2 regions of the Ruminococcus sp. AF20-12LB genome follow, and region 2 is predicted to be linked to the other one. Evidence: predicted binding sites of a transcription regulator. Region 2 holds the regulator's gene; the other holds the start of a gene.
The links. The regulator LexA, encoded in region 2, represses DNA repair genes until DNA is damaged. The targets are predictions, from matches to a motif close to CNAACANNTGTTNG.

Region 1 (10,719 bases), on a different contig from region 2:
CAAATATCTCTGAAGGATCTGGTTCAGCCGCTCCACACCTAAAAGTCCCTTACGCATAGGAGTGAGCACCTGAATCTCATAAGGCTTTGCATCTACATAACGCGGAAGCTTCTCCTGGATCAGTGCGATCACCACACGGATAATGATGTCCGCGTCATATCTTTTCAGAAAAAAGAAATCTCGGCTCTTGTTATTGATGGTCACCTGCTCGCCCCGGTTGATCTTATGGGCATTCACCACAATATCACTTTCAGATGCCTGGCGGAAAATCTTTTTCAACTCTACTACCGAAAAACAGCCGCTGCGGATAATATCCCTCAGAACATTTCCCGGGCCTACACTGGGAAGCTGATTTTCATCACCTACCAGGATCAGCCTGGTCCCTGCTGTCACTGCAAGAAGCAATGAATGCATCAGTGCGATATCTACCATGGACATCTCATCAATGATGATCACATCCGCTTCCAGCGGATTCTCCGAATTCCTGTCAAAATGAACTGCACGGCCTTCCTGCTCTTCCTCCGGCATCCCGTTCAGTTCCAGAAGTCTGTGGATCGTCTGAGCCTCGTATCCGGTAGCCTCTGTCATTCGCTTGGCTGCACGGCCGGTAGGGGCTGCAAGCCGCAGCTCAGCGCCTTCCTCTTCAAAATAACGGATAATAGCATTGATCGTTGTAGTCTTTCCGGTTCCCGGCCCTCCAGTCAGAATGAACAGACCATGACTGGCAGCTGCCGCCACTGCCTGTTTCTGCATTTCATCTAACCGGGTTCCTGTCTCCTTTTCGATCCTGTTGATCCGTTTCTCCACCATCTCCTCATCTTCCGGGCAGAGAATGTTCAGCTCACAGAGCATTCTGGCTGAATTCAGCTCAAGATAATAATATCGTGTGGGATAGACAACTGCACCTTCTTCTGTTTCTTTCAGGATCAGTTTCCGGTCTACTATCATGTCCATGAGATGTTTTTCCATGTAGGAGGAATCTACTCCCAAAAGTCCGGATGCCCTGGAAAAAAGTTCCTCCTTCGGAAGATAGATATGGCCTTCTCCTGAAGCCTGTAGGAGAGTATACAGCATTCCGCTTCTTATCCTGTAATCTGAATCTGTATGGATCCCGATCCGGGAAGCGATCTCATCTGCGATACGGAATCCCACACCACTGATATCCTCTGCAAGGCGATACGGATTCTCCTGCAGGACTCCATATACAGTCTGTCCGTATTTCTGATAGATCTTTGCGCCGAGATTCAGCGATATCCCGTATTTCTGGAGAAAGATCATAGCGCGGCGCATATCTGCTTTCTCCGTCATCTGTTCTGCGATCTCCATGGCCTTTTTTTCGCTGATTCCCTTGATCTCAGCCAACCGCTCCGGTTCTTCCTCCACAATACGCATGGTATCATCGCCGAAACGACGTACGATCCTGGCCGCCAGTGCCGCACCGATCCCTTTGATCGCGCCGGAACCCAGATAACGTTCCATGGCCAGTGCATCCTCCGGCATTTTTTCTACGTAGGAGGATATCTGAAACTGTTTACCATACACCGGATGTGTTGTATAATTTCCGGAAGCTTCAATGGCAGCCCCCTGGGTGATTGCAGGAAATGTTCCCACACAGGTCAGTTCCTGTTCCTCTTCCATCCCTTTCAGTACCATGACCGTATATCCATTATCTTCATTCCGGAAGATCACATGATCTATATATCCTGTAACTGTCTCACTCATTTTCTTCTCCATCTGTAAACCTCTGATAACAGCAAAAGGCACTGCAGCTGCAGCGCCTTATCTGTATGAGTTTCCTGCGGCAATCTCTTCTCTGCTCCTGTGCCGTCCAGACGACCCATAACGGTTTACATCCTTGACATGATTTCCGCATATTTTCCTGTTCCTGCAGCCACTACAAGCATTGCATCCTGTACAGTCAGTGTGCTGACTCCTGTTTTCTGCTCGATCAATGTATCCATTCCATGCAGCATGGCACCTCCACCTGTAAGAACGATTCCTCTGTCCATGATATCTGCCGCCAGCTCTGGTGGTGTTTTTTCAAGAACACCATGTACAGTCTCCACGATCTGCCCGGTCGTTTCCCTCAAAGCGGTCCGGATCTCCTCAGAAGTCAGTGTTGCCACCTTCGGAAGTCCTGTGATGATATTTCTGCCCTTGACCTCCATCGTTCGAAGATCCGCTTCTTCACTGGCTGTTCCGATCTTGATCTTGATATTCTCCGCTGCATCCTCCCCGATAAAGAGACTATGCTTCTCACGTACATAATTCATGATCGCATGATCAAAATTATCTCCTGCAACCTTCACAGAAGTGGAAACAACCACTCCCCCTACCGATATGACCGCAACATCTGTAGTCCCTGCACCGATATCCACGATCAGATTACCAAATGGCTTGGTGATATCTACACCTGCACCGATAGCAGCAGCGATAGGCTCGTCCACAAGAAAAACTTCCCTGGCTCCTGACTGATAGGCAGCTTCCTCAATTGCTTTACGCTCAATCTCCGTGATCCCGCTCGGAACACTGATGCTGACTCTCGGTTTCCGGAACGCTCTTCGTCCCATAGCCTGTGAAATAAAATATTTCAGCATCTTTTCCATTACATTATAATCTACGATCACACCTCTTCGGATCGGCCAGATCACTTCCATATTGGAAGTCAGATGGCTTGCCATCTGTCTGGCTTCCTCACCGATCGCTCTGATCTTCTCTGTATCTTTATCATAAACAACCACAGAGGGCTCTCTTAAAACGATCCCCTTGCCTGTGGAAAACACCAGACTGTTTCTGGTTCCCAGATCGATTCCAATATCCTTTGCCGGCATAAATCCTCCCGCCTGCGTCATACTCATTCGTATGCTGACGCATTTCTGACTTATTCTGTTCCGGTCTGTGCCGAAACGTTCCCGCACTTCATTATATACAAAACCACAGAAATTGAAAAGAACTTTTACCGGTTATTTCTGTTCCAGATATTTTTTCACATATTTACCGGTGTAGGAAACCGGATTCTCTGCTACTTCCTCCGGAGTTCCTCTGGCAATTACCGTTCCGCCTCTGTCACCGCCTTCCGGTCCGATATCAATAATATGATCCGCCGTCTTGATCACATCCAGATTGTGCTCAATGACCACAACGGTGTTTCCTCCTTCAGACAGACGGCGCAGGATCTCGATCAGCTTGTGGACATCCGCAAAGTGCAGTCCTGTGGTAGGCTCATCCAGGATATAGATCGTCTTTCCGGTACTGCGCTTGCTGAGTTCTGTAGCAAGCTTGATACGCTGTGCTTCTCCTCCGGAAAGAGTGGTGGAGGGCTGCCCCAGACGGATATAGGAAAGCCCTACATCGTACAGGGTCTCGATCTTTCTCCGGATTGACGGTACATTCTCAAAAAATGTCAGTGCTTCTTCCACAGTCATATTCAATACATCATAAATGCTCTTGCCCTTATACTTCACTTCCAGAGTCTCACGATTGTAGCGTTTGCCCTTACAGACTTCGCAAGGCACGTATACATCCGGAAGAAAATGCATCTCGATCTTGATGATTCCGTCACCGCTGCAGGCCTCGCACCGTCCACCCTTGACATTAAAACTGAAACGGCCCTTCTTGTAGCCCTTTGCCTTGGCATCTGCGGTGGCTGCAAAAAGATCACGAATCTGGTCAAAAACCCCGGTATATGTGGCAGGATTGGAACGGGGAGTTCTTCCGATCGGGGACTGGTCGATATTGATCACCTTATCCAGCTGATCGATACCCAGGATGTCATCATGTTTCCCGGGGATCACTCTGGCACGGTTCAGGTCTCTGGCAAGTCTCTTGTACAAGATCTCATTGATCAGAGAGCTCTTACCGGAGCCGGAAACACCTGTGATACAGGTCATCACTCCCAAAGGAATATCTACGTCGATATGCTTCAGGTTGTTCTCTGCCGCACCCTTTATATGAAGAAATCCGATTGGTTCCTTCCTCACTTCCGGTACCGGGATCTTCAGCCTTCCGCTTAAATAAGCTCCTGTCACAGACTCCTCATTTTTCATCAGATCCTCAGCTGTCCCCATTGCGACCAGTTGTCCACCATGTTCTCCGGCTCCGGGGCCGATATCGATGACACAGTCTGCCGCACGCATGGTATCTTCATCGTGCTCCACCACAATCAGACTGTTTCCAAGATCACGGAGACGCATCAGTGCCCCCAGAAGCTTGTCATTATCTCTCTGGTGAAGCCCGATACTCGGCTCATCCAGGATATATGCAACCCCCACAAGCCCGGATCCGATCTGTGTGGCAAGACGGATTCTCTGAGCCTCTCCGCCGGAAAGGGTTCCGGTAGCTCTTCCAAGTGAAAGATACTCCAGACCAACCTCTGCCAGAAATCCAACTCTGGCACGGATTTCCTTCAGGATCTGCCTTCCAATAAGCTCCTGCTGCTTTGAAAGCTTCAGATTGCAGAGAAAACCCTGCAGCTTCTGTACCGGCATATTGGTCACTTCATAAATATTCTTATCCGCCACAGTCACTGCCAGTGACTCTTTCTTCAGCCTCTGTCCCTTACATGTGGTGCACGGAGTAATCTGCATAAAGCTCTCGTATTCCTGCTTCATGGCCTCAGAACCGGTTTCACGGTATCTCTGCTCCACATTGCGGATCAGTCCCGGGAACGCCACATCGTAAACACCTTCTCCTCGCTGTCCTTTATAATAAACCTTCACAGAATGACCGCCGGTACCATGGATGAGGATATCCTGAACCTTTTTCGGATACTCGCAGAAAGGCGTATCCAGAGAAAATTCATATTCCCTTGCCAGGGCATCCAGGATCGCTCTGGAAAAGCTTCCCTGCGTGGTACAGGACTGCCATCCGAGAACAGCGATAGCCCCTTCATTGATACTCAGTTTCTTATCCGGGATCATCAGATCGATATCAAATTCCATCTTATATCCAAGACCCAGACACTGCGGGCAGGCACCAAATGGATTATTAAAGGAAAAGCTCCTGGGTTCGATCTCATCAATGCTGATGCCACAATCCGGGCAGGAAAAACTCTGGCTGAAATTCAGAAGCTTCCCGTCCATAGTGTCTACTACCAGCAGACCATCCGCCAGATCCAGTACGGTTTCAATGGAATCGGAAAGACGCTTCTCTATTCCCGGTTTCACAATAAGTCGATCCACAACGATCTCAATGTTATGTTTGATATTCTTATCCAGCTTGATCTCCTCGGAAAGCTCATAGAGATTTCCGTCGATCTGCACTCTCACATACCCGCTTCTTCTGGCCTGATCCAGAAGTTTGACATGGGTTCCCTTGCGGCCCCGTACTACCGGTGCAAGAAGCTGGATCTTCTGGCGTTCCGGAAGCGTCATGATCTGATCCACCATCTGATCTACCGTCTGTTTGCGAATTTCCCTTCCACATTTGGGACAGTGCGGGATTCCCACACGGGCATACAGAAGTCGGAAATAATCATAGATTTCTGTTACCGTACCCACTGTAGAACGGGGATTCCGGTTCGTTGACTTCTGATCAATGGAGATTGCCGGCGGAAGACCCTCGATACTCTCCACATCCGGTTTCTCCATCTGTCCCAGGAACTGCCTCGCATAGGAAGAAAGTGACTCCATATAACGTCTCTGTCCCTCTGCATAAATGGTATCAAATGCAAGAGATGACTTACCGGAGCCGCTGAGTCCGGTAAGTACCACAAACTGGTCTCTGGGAATATCGACGCTGAGATTCTTAAGATTATTCTCATTGGCTCCGCGTATCCTGATAAAACGCTTCTTATCGTTTGCTTCTGCTGACATGAAACCTCCTACTCTGTCCGGTCATACAAAAATATTCCGGTATTCTTCTCAACAGCAGAATCTACCTCTCTTATTCTGCTGTAAAACTTCTGATTTTTTATCAGTATACTGCCAGAACATCCGTTCGTCAAGGTGAAAAAATCGACAAATTTTTCTACAGCAGAAAATCTGCCATCACTCCATTGCTCACATGGATTCCCTTTCGCGAAAGATATATCCTGTCTCCTTTTTGTTCCAGCATTCCGATCTCCAGATGCTTTTTCAGGACCTCTCCGTAAACGTTTTCCATATTTTTTCCGAAATATTCCGCAAACGCTTTCATTGAAACGCCCTCTGTCATCCGAAGCCCCAGAAACATAAACTCAGCCATCTCATCTGCCTCTGTAAGACTCTCCATATTCTGACGGATCTTATCCGGAAACGCACTGTTTCCAATATATTCCTTCATATCCGCAGTATTGGAAAAACGCATATGATCCAGAAGTGAAGACGCCCCAAGTCCCAGCCCCAGATAATCGATTCTCTGCCAGTATCCCTTATTATGGCGGCATTCCCGTCCGCCTTTTGCATAATTGGAGATCTCGTACTGATGAAACCCATATTCCTCCAGGATTCCTGCCGTATTCTCATACATACGGTACTCCGTATCCTCATCCGGTAATTTCAGCTTTCTCTCCCCGAAAGGAGTGCCTTCCTCAATGATCAGACTGTAGGCGGAAATATGTTCCGGCGAAATCCCTGCCACCGTGCGAAGATTTTTTTCCCAGTCTTCATAGGTCTGTTCCGGAATGGCACTCATCAGATCGATATTGATATTGGAAAAGCCTGCATCCCTTGCCATAAAAAAGCTCTCCTGAAACTCTTCCCACGTATGGATCCTTCCAAGGATCTTTAATTCCCGGTTCTGCGGGGACTGAAGCCCCAGACTCAGCCGGTTGATCCCGTGTTCCAGATATATCTGAAGTTTTTCTTTATATAAAGTCCCCGGATTTGCTTCGATAGTGATCTCAGCATCCGGGGCCATAAAAAACTTATTTCTGATCTGATCCAGTATCTCTCCCACAAGAGACGGATCCGGCACGGAAGGTGTTCCTCCGCCGATAAAAACTGTGGTGATCTCCCTGTCCGAAAAATCCGGAACAGCAGCGATCTCCCTTTCCAGAGCCTGGAAATATTCACGCTGCCTCTCTTTTCCTGCAGGTCCGGAAAGGAAATCACAGTAATCGCATTTTTTTACACAAAACGGAACATGGATATAGAGCTCCAGCGGTTTTTTCGCCTTATTCTCCATCCATGGCTCCTTCCTCTCCACCGGCATCTGTTGTATCAGTATCTTCACCGGAGGCTGCAGCTTCACCGGCAGTATCCATGCTTCCATCCGAAGCAGCCGGTGTCGGTGTCGCGCCATCTATCCCCAGGGCCTCGCTGCCGTTTTCTGCCAGGTACTCATTGACCATTGTCAGATTTCCATTGCTCGTCACTGCATCCGGATCTACTGTTTTCGGATCAGGAGTGGCAGTCGGTTCCGGCGCTGTGCTGATTTTGATCACACTTTCCTCTTCTGCATTTTTCTTCTTTGAACCACATCCGGTAAGCAGAGCTCCTGTCATAGCCAGAAGTCCTGCTGCCAGAAACAGTTTTTTTATATTTTTTTTCAAAAAGTCATCTCCTATTTATCATCCAGCTTCAGGACACTCATAAATGCCTTCTGCGGGATCTCCACGTTACCTACCTGACGCATACGTTTCTTACCTTCCTTCTGTTTCTCCAGAAGCTTCTTCTTACGGGAGATATCTCCACCGTAGCACTTGGCAAGTACGTCTTTACGCATGGCTCTTACCGTCTCTCTGGCAATGACCTTGCTTCCGATAGCTGCCTGGATCGGGATCTCAAAGAGCTGTCTCGGGATCTCGTCTTTCAGCTTCTCACACATCTTTCTTCCGCGCTCGTAAGCAGTATCTGCATGCACGATAAAGGAAAGAGCATCCACTTCTTCTTTATTCACAAGGATATCCAGCTTCACAAGCTCACTTCTCTCATATCCGTCCAGTTCGTAATCCAGGGATGCATAACCTCTGGAACGTGATTTCAGTGCATCAAAGAAATCATAGATGATCTCGTTCAGCGGCAGTCTGTATTTCAGGAGTGCACGGGTTTCTTCCATATATTCCATGCCTTCATACTGACCACGTCTCTCCTGGCAAAGATCCATGATCGCACCAATGAACTCTGTGGTTACCATGATCTCTGCCTTCACCATGGGCTCTTCCATGTATTCGATCTCTGAAGGATCCGGAAGGTTGGTGGGATTGGTCAGCTCGATGATCTCACCATTGGTTTTATAGACCTTATAGATAACACTCGGTGCTGTAGTTACAAGATCCAGGTTATACTCTCTCTCCAGACGCTCCTGAATGATCTCAAGATGAAGAAGTCCCAGGAAGCCGCAGCGGAAACCAAATCCAAGAGCGACCGATGTCTCCGGTTCATAATAAAGGGAAGCATCGTTGAGCTGAAGCTTCTCCAGTGCGTCACGGAGATCGCCGTACTTGGCACCATCTGCCGGATAAAGGCCACAATAAACCATAGGGTTTACCTTCTTATACCCCGGAAGCGCCTCTGCACAGGGGTTGTCCGCATCCGTTACCGTATCACCCACGCGGGTATCACGGACATTCTTGATGCTGGCTGTGATATATCCGACCATGCCTGCTGTCAGCTCGTCACATGGGATAAACTGACCCGCTCCAAAATATCCAACCTCCACAACCTCCGTGGTGAATCCGGTCGCCATCATATGGATCCTCGTGCCCTTTTTCACACGTCCGTCCTTCACTCTGCAAAATACGATAACACCCTTATAAGGGTCATAAACAGAGTCAAAGATCAGAGCCTTCAGCGGTGCATCCACATCCCCCGACGGCGCCGGGACCTTATTGACGATCTGCTCCAGGACCTGGTCTACATTCAGTCCTGTTTTTGCGGAGATCTGCGGTGCATCCTGCGCCTCAATTCCGATCACATCCTCAATCTCATTGATAACACGCTCCGGATCCGCACTTGGAAGGTCAATCTTGTTGATCACCGGAACCACATCCAGATCATGGTCCAGTGCCATATATACATTGGCAAGTGTCTGAGCTTCGATTCCCTGTGCTGCATCCACAACAAGGATCGCTCCGTCACAGGCAGCAAGGCTTCGTGAAACCTCATAGTTAAAGTCTACATGTCCCGGGGTATCGATCAGGTTAAAAATATACTCATTTCCGTCCTTGGCTTTGTATACAATACGAACCGCCTGGGATTTGATGGTGATTCCTCGTTCTCTCTCAAGGTCCATGTTATCCAGAACCTGGGCCTGCATTTCCCTTTCGGTAAGAAGTCCCGTCATCTCGATGATACGGTCCGCAAGTGTTGACTTGCCATGGTCAATATGTGCAATGATACAAAAATTCCGAATTTTACTCTGGTCTATCATTTAGGAAGTCCTCCTTAAATTTCTCTCGTATAAAGCGTTCAGAACGCATATTTTTCCATATTGCTCTTTATCATACCATATTTCAGTCTTCTTTGTCACTGCCTTTCAGAACTCTGTTTAAGATATCTGCAAAAGGTTCCATGGCATTTCGGACTTCCTCCACGGTATTTGTCTGCGCTCCGGCCTCCAGAAGCAGCGCACGTGGCTTAAGATGCAGATTATAGCGAAGACCTGCCAGATAGATTCCCCGGTAAAGATCGGGGTAATACTGTGCCGCCTGATATTCCAGCTGAAAGGAAAATGCCAGATTCTCTTCTATGTAAGGATTGGGCAGATAACTCACTGCCCCCTGACTGACTGTATAGCTTAATCCATTATAAAAAAGTAGCTGAGCAGTAGGTTTTCCATTCACCTGCGTTACCAGATGCCGGTCATCCGGCACACCATCTCTGTGAAGGTCGATCACAACTTCAATGGTGGGGTTTTCCTCCAGCACTTTTTCTATGGAGGCCCTGGCATAATCATAAGCCTTGCTCCTGTCCAGTGTTCCTCCCATCATATCAAAGGAATCTGTTATATGAATGACCTGGTACCCGTATGTTTTTTCCAGAAGTTCAGTAAGATAATCTCCCACTCCTACGATGGTGTCCTCAGTCTGTCCTTCTCTTGAATCTGCAAAAGCCTCCTGGGAATGGGTATGATAGATCAGGATCTGGGGTACCGATGAATCCTTTTTAACGGACAGATCCTCCTTCAGAAAACGGGGCGCACTGATCTGCTGTGCATTCGTCTCCGTATTGGAATCCAATATAAAAAACTGATTCATCACATAGTCAAAATCTGCCAGTTTCGCCTGAGACAAATCAATCTGCGGATGTGGCAGTGCCACTGTCTCCTGTTCCTTCGCGGTATTTTCACCGGATCGGTTCTCCTCTGACGCCGGAGTCTCCTGTTCTGCAACTTCCTGTCCTGTGTCTCCCGACTCCGTAACTTCCGGCTCTGCATTTTCCTTACCGGTCTCCTTTTCACTTTTTTTGCCGTCAGAAGATTTTTTCTCTGCCTCTTCCGCTTCTTTCTTTTGAATTTCTTTTTTCTTTTGAAGCTCTTCTTTCTTCTGAAGCTCTTCTTTCTTCTCCACCTCTTCCGCCTCGGCCATCAGCAGCGTCTCCTGCTCTTTTCGGTTCTCTGCTTCCACTTCTTTACCCAGATGCTCTGCGTTTTTTTCCTGCAAAAGCATCTCTGTTTCCCTGTCTCTGCCATTTTCCTTCTGCAGAGCTTTCTTTTCCAGAAAGCAATACAGCGGCAGCTGTCTGTAGATCTCACCATGCCTGAAAAAATCTCCCGGAAGGACAGCCACCACACACAGGAAAATCAGGCTCAAAACCACGCAGAAAGCCCTCTGGATATTCGTCACCCACGATCACCTCT
Region 2 (10,719 bases):
TTCAGTTTGATGGCATCTAAAAACTTGTCTAAAACGCCCATTTTAAATCTCCAATCTTATTAGTCTTATAATGCGTAATTTCTTGCACCAAAAATACCAGTGCCTACCCGCACCATCGTAGCGCCCTCCTGCACGGCAACCATGTAATCTCCGGTCATTCCCATGCTCAGAACACTCATAATAACATTATTAATGTTTTTAGCAGCAATGTCAACACTTAATTTCTTAAGTTCACGGAAAATTTCGCGATTTTCCTCTGCATTATCAACATAGGGAGCAATTGTCATGAGCCCATTTATCTGAATGTGTGAAAAATCTGCGATCTGTTCTATAAACGGTAAAACTTCTTCCGGTTTCAGACCAAATTTACTTTCTTCCTGCGCTACATTTACTTCTATAAGGATCGGGACGATAACCGCTTTTTTCGCTGCTTCTTTTTCAATCGTCTCGGCCAGGCGAAGCGAATCTACAGAATGGATCATTGCAACTTTATCCACAATATATTTTACTTTATTACGCTGAAGATGTCCGATCATATGCCATTTGACATCTGAAGGCATCTGATCATATTTATCTACAATCTCCTGCACTTTATTTTCTCCAAAGACACGTGCTCCGGCATCATAAGCCTCCTTCAGCATCTCCACCGGTTTGGTTTTGCTTACTGCGATCAGTGTGACTTCATTCGGATCTCTGTTTATTTTATTGCAGGATTCATTAATATTTTTCTGCACCTGTGCCAAATTTTCCGCTACCATGATATAAAGCCTCCTTTAATTAGTAAAGTATATCCTGTTCACTTACTTTATCTGCATTTTTCACAATACGGTCATATCGGACAAGCCCATTATAGGTTTCCTTTGATACAACTGCATATTCCTCATTTTCATCCAGGATCTCGATCCGGCGGAATACCGCATATCCCTGATTGATACAGAAAACTCCCTCCAGAACTTCTGTATCTCCGATGATAAACTTCTCTCCACTATCCGGATCAACAAGAGCATCGCCTTCTTTAAATTTATTCTTGTCTACGTAATAAATATAGCTTGTTTTCTGTGTTTCTTTGTCTGTGATCTCATCACGGCCATAGATACCGGCACTGACAAAGGTTCTCGTACTGTTGCCCTTTTTATTTCTGCCGGAAAGCATAAATCCCGATTGCTGCGTTTCAGCATCCGTCGTAAGATATTTGGAAGGTATTGCATAAAACTCCTTCGTTACGATAGAAGATAACGGAATCTTTAAACCTGTCACATTGTTCGTGACAAGCTCTATTTCCAGAAACCGGTCTGACGCATATCGGATCAGCCCCTTATTAAAATCGATCTTGCCATATTTAGCCCCATCGATCTCCATGATCGAAAAGTCTCCTGTCTGCGTCAGATCATCTTTCAGGAACTTGACGCGGATCGATGTACGCTCCTTCAGATTAGCAGCCTGCTTCTCACTTAAAGGGATCAAAAGACTCCAGCGTTCATCTGTAATGATCGTATAAATATCATCTCCGGCCTTTATCTGTCCATCTGTTTTCAGATCCGTTTCCTGATAGGAATTCTGATCAAAATCAGCTGCTGTGACATTATCAACGGTTTTTGTTTCGTAGCCATCTGTAGAATACAGGATGACCCCGTCTGTCTGCGCACGGCGGATATTCGGATCACTGGAAACTATTGTTGTAACTGTGGCTTCTTCTCCATCTTCAGACGTCGTACTTGCAGAAGAAGCTCCCGAACTATCTGAAGCATACTGAAGGATGCTTCCATTGAGCTGATATTTAAAACTATAGGTACTGTTAAATTTGCTGGGATCAAATCCTTTGGAAAAGCTTTGCATATTACTGCGTATATCCGCCAGTTCCTCTCTGCTCAGAGAGGTTACATTGTCTGCAGATCTTGAGCTGTTCAGGCTGTAAACAGCACCGTTGGCATTGATCTTGGTACCTTCCCTTGCGTAATATGTAACGTAACCGCCTGCATCTGCCTGCACTACGTTCTCTGTCATGATCGCCAGCCCTGTGTATGTCTCATTCATGGATAACGGACCGGAGGGAACCTGATAAGATTCCATATGAGAAGCTGTAAGATAAAGAATCACACTAAAGATCATATAGATAAAAATTGCTCCGAACATTACAGTTCCAATGTTCAGACCAAAAATTTTACGAAGCTTTGCTAAGAATCCCGGAGTTTTTCCGGAATGTACTTTATTGTCCGGCAAATGAATGCCTCCTTTACATCGTTCATCTCTTAAAGTTCGTTTTATTGTAACATTTTATTTAAATGAATACAAGCTTTAAAACGTGCGAACATACTTTCCGAATATCCGTTTGCTATTTTTTCAAAAGTATGTTATACTATTTAAAATATAATTTCGTGATGCTGTCATATTATGGTCGACAGCAGATAAAATCAACCCAGGGAGGTAAGTACACATGACATATGGCAGAATCAGTAAAAAGCAGCAGGAAATACTGGATTATATGAAAAACGAGATCCTTAACAGAGGTTTCCCGCCCTCCGTCCGTGAAATCTGTGAAGCAGTAAACCTGAAATCCACATCTTCCGTTCACTCCCATCTGGAAGCTCTGGAAAAAAACGGATATATCCGCAGAGATGCCACCAAGCCCCGTGCGATCGAGATCATTGATGATAATTTCAATCTGGTCCGCCGCGAGGTTGTCAATGTTCCTCTTGTAGGCACTGTTGCTGCCGGACAGCCGATCCTGGCAGTGGAAAATATCGATGCTTACTTTCCGATCCCGGCTGAATATATGCCCAATGAACAAAGTTTCATGCTGACTGTCAAAGGCGACAGTATGATCAATGCAGGTATTTTTGATGGAGATCAGGTTCTTGTAAAGCAGCAGGCAACAGCAGAAAACGGCGACATGGTGGTTGCTCTGATCGATGATTCTGCAACAGTTAAGACCTTCTACAAAGAAAATGGTTATTATCGACTTCAGCCGGAGAACGACAATATGGAACCGATCATCATTACCGGTAATCTGCAGATTCTCGGCAAAGTATTTGGTGTATTTCGTTTCTTTTCATGAAAGCATAAACAACTGATCCCAATGTAATGTGATCTAAAAAGAGAGATATCTTTAAGGTGGCTGTACCGCCCCACAAAGGTATCTCTCTTTTCTTTTTCAGCAGAAAACTTCTGCTTTTTGATTTCCTTTTTAGTTTACATAATATTTTTACAGTAAACCAATATAACGAATTTTACTCATTCTCACCAAGAAATTCTTCCGTATCAAGAATCTTGCCGTCTCTCCAGATTCTCTCAAGATCGTAGAAAAGTCTGTTTTCCTCATCAAAGATATGGATGATCATATCACCGTAATCCATGAGGACCCAGCTGGAGTTTCTGGTTCCCTCGATCTGTTTTGCTTCATATCCGGCACGGCCAAGCATTTCATCTGCATTGTCAACCATTGCCTGTACCTGATTCTGGTTGGAAGCACTTGCGATCACAAAATAATCTGCGATCACGGAAACCTCATGGATATCAATGATCTTGATATCCTTTGCTTTTTTATCATCCAGTGCCTTGCAGGCGATCCGGACCATCTCTTTTTCGATACTCATAGAATTTTAATCCTCCTGTCTGTTGGCTGCATCCTGCATTTTTCTGTCATGGAGTTCTTTATAATAAACATAAGCATCCCTGGTCGTACTGTCGATTTCCTTGGGATTTTCCTCCAGATATTCCAGTGTATCCTTTAAAATCTCATACATACACTCATCCAGATCTTCAAAAGCAATCTTTCGCACCTTCGCAAGATTCGGAGCTTTGTCACGCATTGGTTCAATATAGTCTGAAATATATACGATCTTCTCAAGAAGGCTCATTCCCGGTCTTCCTGTTGTATGATAAGTGATCGCTGTCAGGATCTCTTCGTCTTTAATATCATATTTACTGCTGGCCACATAAGCCCCCAGTTTGGCATGAAGAAGAAACGGATGATCCTTTTCAAAATCTGATACCGGAATATCATGCTGGCTGCACAGCTTCAGTTTCTTTTTATTAGGAATACACTTTGCACTGTCATGAAGAAGTCCTGCAGCCTGTGCATCCTCCAGATCATAATCATAAACCATGGCAAGCGCAGCACAAGTGTACATAACCCCCATTGTATGCTCAAATCTGGCCTCATCCAGATATTTGGAAAGTTTCTTTTTTATTTTGATAAAATCATATTTTCCCATCTGAATCATTTCCTTTATAGATATCATTTTTCTCGATATAGGAAATCACAGGCTGGGGAACATAGTAGCGGAGACTCTGCCCGCTTTCATGCCAGGAACGGAGCAGTTCACTGGAAACATCAATATTCATGGTATCCAGTCGAATAAAATTCCCGTTATACTTCTGTGACAGAAGTTGCATCTGCTGATCAAGTTCCTTCAATGGAGTATGATCTCTGGTTGCCACTACCAGTACTGCTTCATGACAAATGCGTTCCGGTTCCATCCAGGTATCAAAATTAAAAAGCGAATCTGCACCGATGATAAAATAATACTCTGTGTCCGGATTCGCTTTATTCAGCTGTTCCAGAGTCCGGTAAGTATACGTATAACCTTCCTCATGCATCTCGATCAGAGACAGCTCAAAGTGAGGATTATCCTCTATGGCAAGACGGACCATTTCCGCACGCTGTTCATCAGTCGCTCTGCCCTTACGGTTCCGTTTATGAGGTGGATTTCCGCAGGGCATAAACAAAACCTTATCAAGTTCAAGCTGTTCATAGGCTTTTTCTCCCAGGATCAAATGCCCCATATGAATGGGATCAAAAGTACCACCCATGATTCCTATTTTCTTTGTTGCTTTGCTCATTTATAACCTCCCGAGATTAGGGAAGAATGATTTTTTTCTTGTCCTTTTTACCTTCTCTGTAGAGAACGATCTTTTTACCGATCACCTGTACTACCTGAGATCTTGTTCTCTCTGCAAGAACCTGTGCCATTTCACGCGGATCCTCCAGACAGTTCTGAAGAACGCTGATCTTGATCAGCTCTCTTGCTGCAAGAGCTTCCTCAACAGCAGCGGTATTTTCAGGAGTAAGACCACCCTTGCCAAGCTGAAGGATCGGATCCATTGTCATGGCAAGGCCTTTTAAATATGCTCTCTGCTTACTTGTCATTGTCATACCTCTTTATTTATAATAATCAAAATCAAAGCCATACATACGAACCGTATCACCTTCCTGGATACCGGCTTTCTCCAGTTCCTCCAGGATACCGCCCTCTTTCAGGAATTTCTGGAAGAAAGCAAAGCCCTTCTCGGAATCCAGATTTGTATAGCCAAGCATTTTTTCAATCTTAGGACCTTCCACAAGGAATACTTCCGGATCTTCTTCGCTGCGCTCCACAGTAAATGGAAGATTTTCATTTACAAGAACATCTTCCGGGAAGAATTCCTGTTCAAACACTACCGGTTTCATCGGGCTCTTATCCAGAAGCTCTTTCACATGGAAAAGAAGCTCTCTGACACCCTGTCCAGTAACAGCTGAAATCGGATAAACGGAAATACCCTGCGGTTCAAACTCTGCTTTCAGCCGATCGATGGGGCTTTCTTCTCCATCGTCAAAAATACAGTCGATCTTGTTGGCTGCGATAACCTGCGGTCTTGCCGCAATTTCCGGATTGTAAGCTTCCAGCTCTTTATTGATCTTGTGGATATCCTCTACCGGATCACGACCTTCTACGGAAGCTGCATCTACAATATGGATGATAACCCGTGTACGCTCAATATGACGGAGGAATTCATGTCCAAGCCCTACACCTTCCGATGCACCCTCGATCAGTCCCGGGATATCAGCGATAACAAAGCCGCCGTTATCAGTATCTACAACTCCAAGATTAGGACTCAACGTTGTAAAATGATAGTTGGCGATCTTCGGCTGTGCATTTGTCACACGGGAAAGAAAGGTAGATTTACCAACATTCGGAAATCCTACCAGACCAACATCCGCGATCACTTTAAGTTCAAGGAGAACCTCAAGTTCCTGAGCCGGCTGTCCAGGCTGGGCATATTTCGGTACCTGCATGGTAGCTGTTGCATAGTGCTGATTGCCTTTTCCACCACGACCGCCTTTTAATACGATCTGTCTGCGATTCTCACCGGACATATCCGCGATGACCTTGCCGGATTCCGCATCCATGATCACCGTACCTTCCGGAACCTTCAGGACCACATCCTTACCGTCTGCACCATGGCAGCGTTTTTTACCGCCTTCCTGGCCATCCTCAGCTTTATATTTTCTTCTGTGTCTGTAGTCTCCGAGAGTATTCTGGCCCTCGTCGATCTCAAAAATCACATCACCGCCACGGCCACCATCGCCGCCGTCCGGCCCGCCATTGGGTACATACAGCTCACGGCGGAAGCTTACATGTCCGTCGCCGCCTTTACCGGAGCGGATAATGATCCTTGCTCTATCTGCAAACATATTACACCTCTATTCCAAAAAAAGGCTCCAAACCGGATCGATTTGAAGCCTTTTACCTATTTCATTACTCTGCGTCTACAGGAACGATAGAAACCTGTTTCTTATCGCGACCTTTTCTTGTGAATCTTACGACTCCGTCTGTAAGTGCAAATAAAGTATAGTCTTTACCGCAGCCTACGTTTTCACCTGGGTGAATCTTGGTTCCGCGCTGTCTGTAAAGAATGTTTCCGGCTTTTACAAACTGTCCGTCTGCTCTTTTCGCACCTAATCTCTTAGACTCGGAATCACGACCGTTCTTTGTAGAACCAACTCCTTTTTTATGTGCGAATAACTGAAGGTTCATCTTCATCATTGTTGTTACACCTCCTTGACTTTTACTGTCAAATATCGATTGTTATAACTACCAGCAATTTCCGTCAGACCGAGAAGTAAGGAATCCATAAGGAGCATCCCCCGTTCAGAAAGATCATTTCTGAAATGAATGGAAACAAATCCATCCTTTTCCTGCACATCAAATTTATCATCTGTGAATTTTTCAAGAGAATTCACCGTGGTAATGATCAGTGCAGATACCGCAGCACAAACAATATCCTGTCCAGCTTCTGCATAACCGGCATGTCCCTTCGAAATAAATTCTTCATAAGATCCATTTTTCTTTCTGACTTTAATTGTAATCATGATGACACCAGATTAACCGTTAATCTTTTCGATCTTAACTTTGGTGTACTGCTGTCTGTGTCCGTTTTTCTTGTGATATCCAGTTTTGCGTTTGTATTTGTAAACGATGACCTTGCGATTCTTACCGTTTTCAACTACAGAAGCGGTAACACTGGCATCTTTTACATCCTCGCCAACCTTTAATCCGTCATTGCTGACTGCGATCACGTTGTCAAATGTTACGGTTTCACCAGCTTCTACACCGAGCTTTTCAACTTTAATTACGTCACCCTCGGCAACCTTGTACTGTTTACCACCTGTTGCAATAATTGCGTACATCTGTGGCACCTCCTAATTATTTACTCGCCAAATTCGGTGGCTTCTGTTCTGAAACTGAAGCTCTTTAACCTCTTTGTGCGGCATACTCGATTATCATAACAGTGACATACTGTTATGTCAATAGTTTTTTTGATATTTTTATTATTTTTTTGTAAGCTCCCGAATGTCCTCGATCACCGGACGTCTTACTTTCTTTCTGGTCATTTCCAGGATATGCAATGGTGTGATATCAATGGCCCTGCTCTTTATCGGATCCTTTCTGAGAAGCTTCTGTAAAACATGAAAGAGTTCCTCTCTGTGATCCGGATTTTCCATGTTGATAAAATCGATCAGGATAATACCGGAGAGATTACGAAGCCTCAGCTGCCGACTGATTTCCGCTGCCGCTTCCAGATTGATCTTGCGGAAGGTTTCTTCCATTTTCTTCTTTCCGGTATATTTTCCACTGTTTACATCAATGGATACAAAGGCTTCCGTCTGCTGGATCACCAGAAATCCGCCGCTGTTCAGCCATACTTTTTCTTTCTGGATCGCATCCAGTGCAGTTTCCACGCGATACAACTTATAAAGCGGAAGAAGTTTGTCCTGATAAAAACGAAGCTTCTCTTTAAGCTCCGGGCTGATCTCTTCCAGATATCCCAAGATCATTTCTCTGATTTCCGGTACATCGGTAATGATCTCATCCAGGTCACGACCATACGCATCTCTCACAGCCGCCACATAAAATGGTTCTGTCTCCAGTACCAGACTGAAACAGGTTCGGTTCCGTCCCTGGACCACAGCTTTATGGTAGCGGCCCTTCAGCCACTCCAGTTCCTTCAGGATCTCTTCTTTGGAAGCATCTGCGGCATTGGTCCGGACAATGATCCCGAATTCCTTATCCGGACGCTCTGCTTCTTCTTTCAGCCATCCGCTGAGGCGATGGCGGTCTTCCTGTGCCAGCTTGGAAGACAGACCAAACTTTTTATCTCCTGTAGTGAGAACAAGATATCTTCCCGTAAAATTCAGATTGGAGGTCAATGCCGGAAGTTTCCCCTTCATGGCATCCCTGCTTACCTGGACCAGAAGCTCATCTCCAGGCCGCAATGGTCCGTTGCCTTTTCTTCCTGCGGAAAAAACAGCTCTCTGTGCCTCCGCAAGAGGGTAGTAGCATCTCTTTCCAGGCTCGATCTGCACAAAAGCCGCCTGGATATTGGATGCGATATTTTCGACCTGTCCGGTGTATATATTTCCAAGAATGGATTTTTCCTGATCGGATTCCAGCCGGATCTCGACGATCCGTTCCTCCTCTGAAAGGGCCGCTACTGTACAGGACACACCATGGATCTCCATTCTTGTAATGATCAGTTTACTCAATTTCCTCACCTAATGATTCCAGAGTCACAAAACGTGGACTTGCATTTTCTCCTTCATCGGCATACATTTCCAGACGTTTCACTGTGAAGGCAAATTCCGGAAGTTCTTCTCCAAGCCAATGAAAAAAGGTGTTTGTTACCATCTCCGGCTTCGTATAATTAGAGCTTGCAGATGCCAGCATATAGAAGAACCCATTCTCTCTTACTTCCATTTTATAGATATTCGGGCGGAGATCGATTTCCTTTTCGCTGCGCTTAGTCTGCTTGGTCACTTTGATCTCCGGCTGTGCCAGAAATTCCTTCACTTGTCCTTTCCAGTCGATAGAAGGCTCTTTGCCCGGACGGAACTCCACAAGATAATCTGCTGCTGCCACCAACGCCATCGCTTTACCCGCTTTCCCATCCTCTACCTTGCGAACACTTACGATATGCATCCCCTCTGCCATCTGTCCCTCCAGACGGGCTGCGATCTCTGCAGTAGGCATATCTTCTGCCATTTCCAGGTCAAAATAATCTCCGAGACTCTCCATCCCTACTCCAAGGGGAACTGCAAAAGACATGATCATATGCGGGCTGTACCCGCCGGAAAACGCTACCGGAAGCTCTGCACGACGAAGCGCTTTCTGAAAATAACGCATGGTATCCAGATGTCCCACAAACTTCATAGGACCCTCTTTGCTGAATTTAATTCTTACCTTCAAGGCAGACACCTCCTTTAAATTTCATAGCTCCACATGCGGAACATTTCTGACGGCAGTTTTCTGTCACAACACCCTCTTTTGCACGCTGCCATTCACGCTCCAGGAATCTGCGGCTGACACCGGTATCAATGAAATCCCATGGAAGGATCTCATCCAGGCTTCTTTCACGAAGTGTGTAGAATGTCATATCCACTCCGCATTCAGCCATAGCATCCTTCCAGATATCATAATCAAAATTTTCTGTCCAGGCATCGTAAAGGGCACCTTTTTCATAAGCCTTCAGGATCACGTCCGCACATCGCCTGTCCCCACGTGCGAGAAATCCTTCCAGAGCTGTTACATCCGGTTCATGCCAGTTATAACGGATACTTCTCTGATTCAGCTGGGCACGGACTTCATTTTTAACCACCTTGGCTTTTTCCACAAAATCCTGCTCTGTATACATTGGTGCCCACTGAAATGGGGTAAATGGCTTCGGCACAAAGAAAGAAGTGCTGACGTTGATCTGTACCTTACCTTTACGCTGTTCTTTCGGAACCACTTCATAATAGGTCTCTGCGATCTTCTGTGCCAGATGAGCAATTCCCTTCATATCGTCTTCTGTTTCTGTGGGAAGACCGAGCATAAAGTAAAGCTTCACCTGATTCCAGCCGCCCTTGAACGCTTCGCCTGCACCATGGAGGATCACTTCCTCTGTCAGTCCTTTGTTGATAACGTCACGAAGTCGCTGAGAACCAGCCTCCGGAGCAAAGGTCAGGCTGCTTTTCTTTACATCCTGCACTTTACTCATAACATCCAGTGCAAACGCATCGATCCTGAGAGATGGTAAGGAAATATTAACAGCCTTTCCATGAAACTCTTCGATCAGGAAATTCACCAGCTCTTTCAGCTGGGAATAGTCACTGGAGCTTAAGGAACTGAGGGAAATCTCTTCGTGTCCTGTATTTTTCAGCATGGTACGCGCCGATTCCTTCAAAGTCTCCACATCACGTTCACGGGTCGGACGGTAGATCATACCTGCCTGGCAGAAACGACAGCCTCGAATGCATCCTCTCTGGATCTCAAGAGTTACACGATCCTGTGTTGCCTTGATGTGAGGAACAACCGGCGCCTCCACAGCCCGGTATTCCTTTTCCATATCAATGATCAGCTGTTTCTGGACCTTCTCAGGAACACCATCCGCCGTCGGTGCAAAGGATGCGATCGTACCATC

Region 1: uvrA (excinuclease ABC subunit UvrA) is a predicted target of LexA. The motif match lies at 5,927-5,940, and genes of this name have one in related genera.

Annotation. Positions count from the first base shown of each region.
Region 1 is NZ_QUGH01000011.1:79,943-90,661, forward strand. It holds gene recD2 (SF1B family DNA helicase RecD2) at 1-1,734, opposite strand, end outside; gene DWX61_RS13845 (rod shape-determining protein) at 1,848-2,831, opposite strand; gene uvrA (excinuclease ABC subunit UvrA) at 2,964-5,813, opposite strand; gene hemW (radical SAM family heme chaperone HemW) at 5,968-7,104, opposite strand; gene DWX61_RS13860 (hypothetical protein) at 7,094-7,471, opposite strand; gene lepA (translation elongation factor 4) at 7,483-9,291, opposite strand; gene DWX61_RS13870 (stage II sporulation protein P) at 9,374-10,705, opposite strand.
Region 2 is NZ_QUGH01000005.1:93,562-104,280, forward strand. It holds gene DWX61_RS08125 (cell division protein SepF) at 1-41, opposite strand, end outside; gene DWX61_RS08130 (YggS family pyridoxal phosphate-dependent enzyme) at 66-758, opposite strand; gene DWX61_RS08135 (biotin/lipoyl attachment domain-containing protein) at 778-2,220, opposite strand; gene lexA (transcriptional repressor LexA) at 2,435-3,055, shown strand; gene rsfS (ribosome silencing factor) at 3,228-3,593, opposite strand; gene yqeK (bis(5'-nucleosyl)-tetraphosphatase (symmetrical) YqeK) at 3,600-4,214, opposite strand; gene nadD (nicotinate-nucleotide adenylyltransferase) at 4,201-4,842, opposite strand; gene yhbY (ribosome assembly RNA-binding protein YhbY) at 4,859-5,149, opposite strand; gene obgE (GTPase ObgE) at 5,162-6,454, opposite strand; gene rpmA (50S ribosomal protein L27) at 6,519-6,806, opposite strand; gene DWX61_RS08175 (ribosomal-processing cysteine protease Prp) at 6,812-7,132, opposite strand; gene rplU (50S ribosomal protein L21) at 7,145-7,450, opposite strand; gene DWX61_RS08185 (ribonuclease E/G) at 7,592-8,806, opposite strand; gene DWX61_RS08190 (TIGR03936 family radical SAM-associated protein) at 8,799-9,515, opposite strand; gene DWX61_RS08195 (TIGR03960 family B12-binding radical SAM protein) at 9,490-10,719, opposite strand, start outside.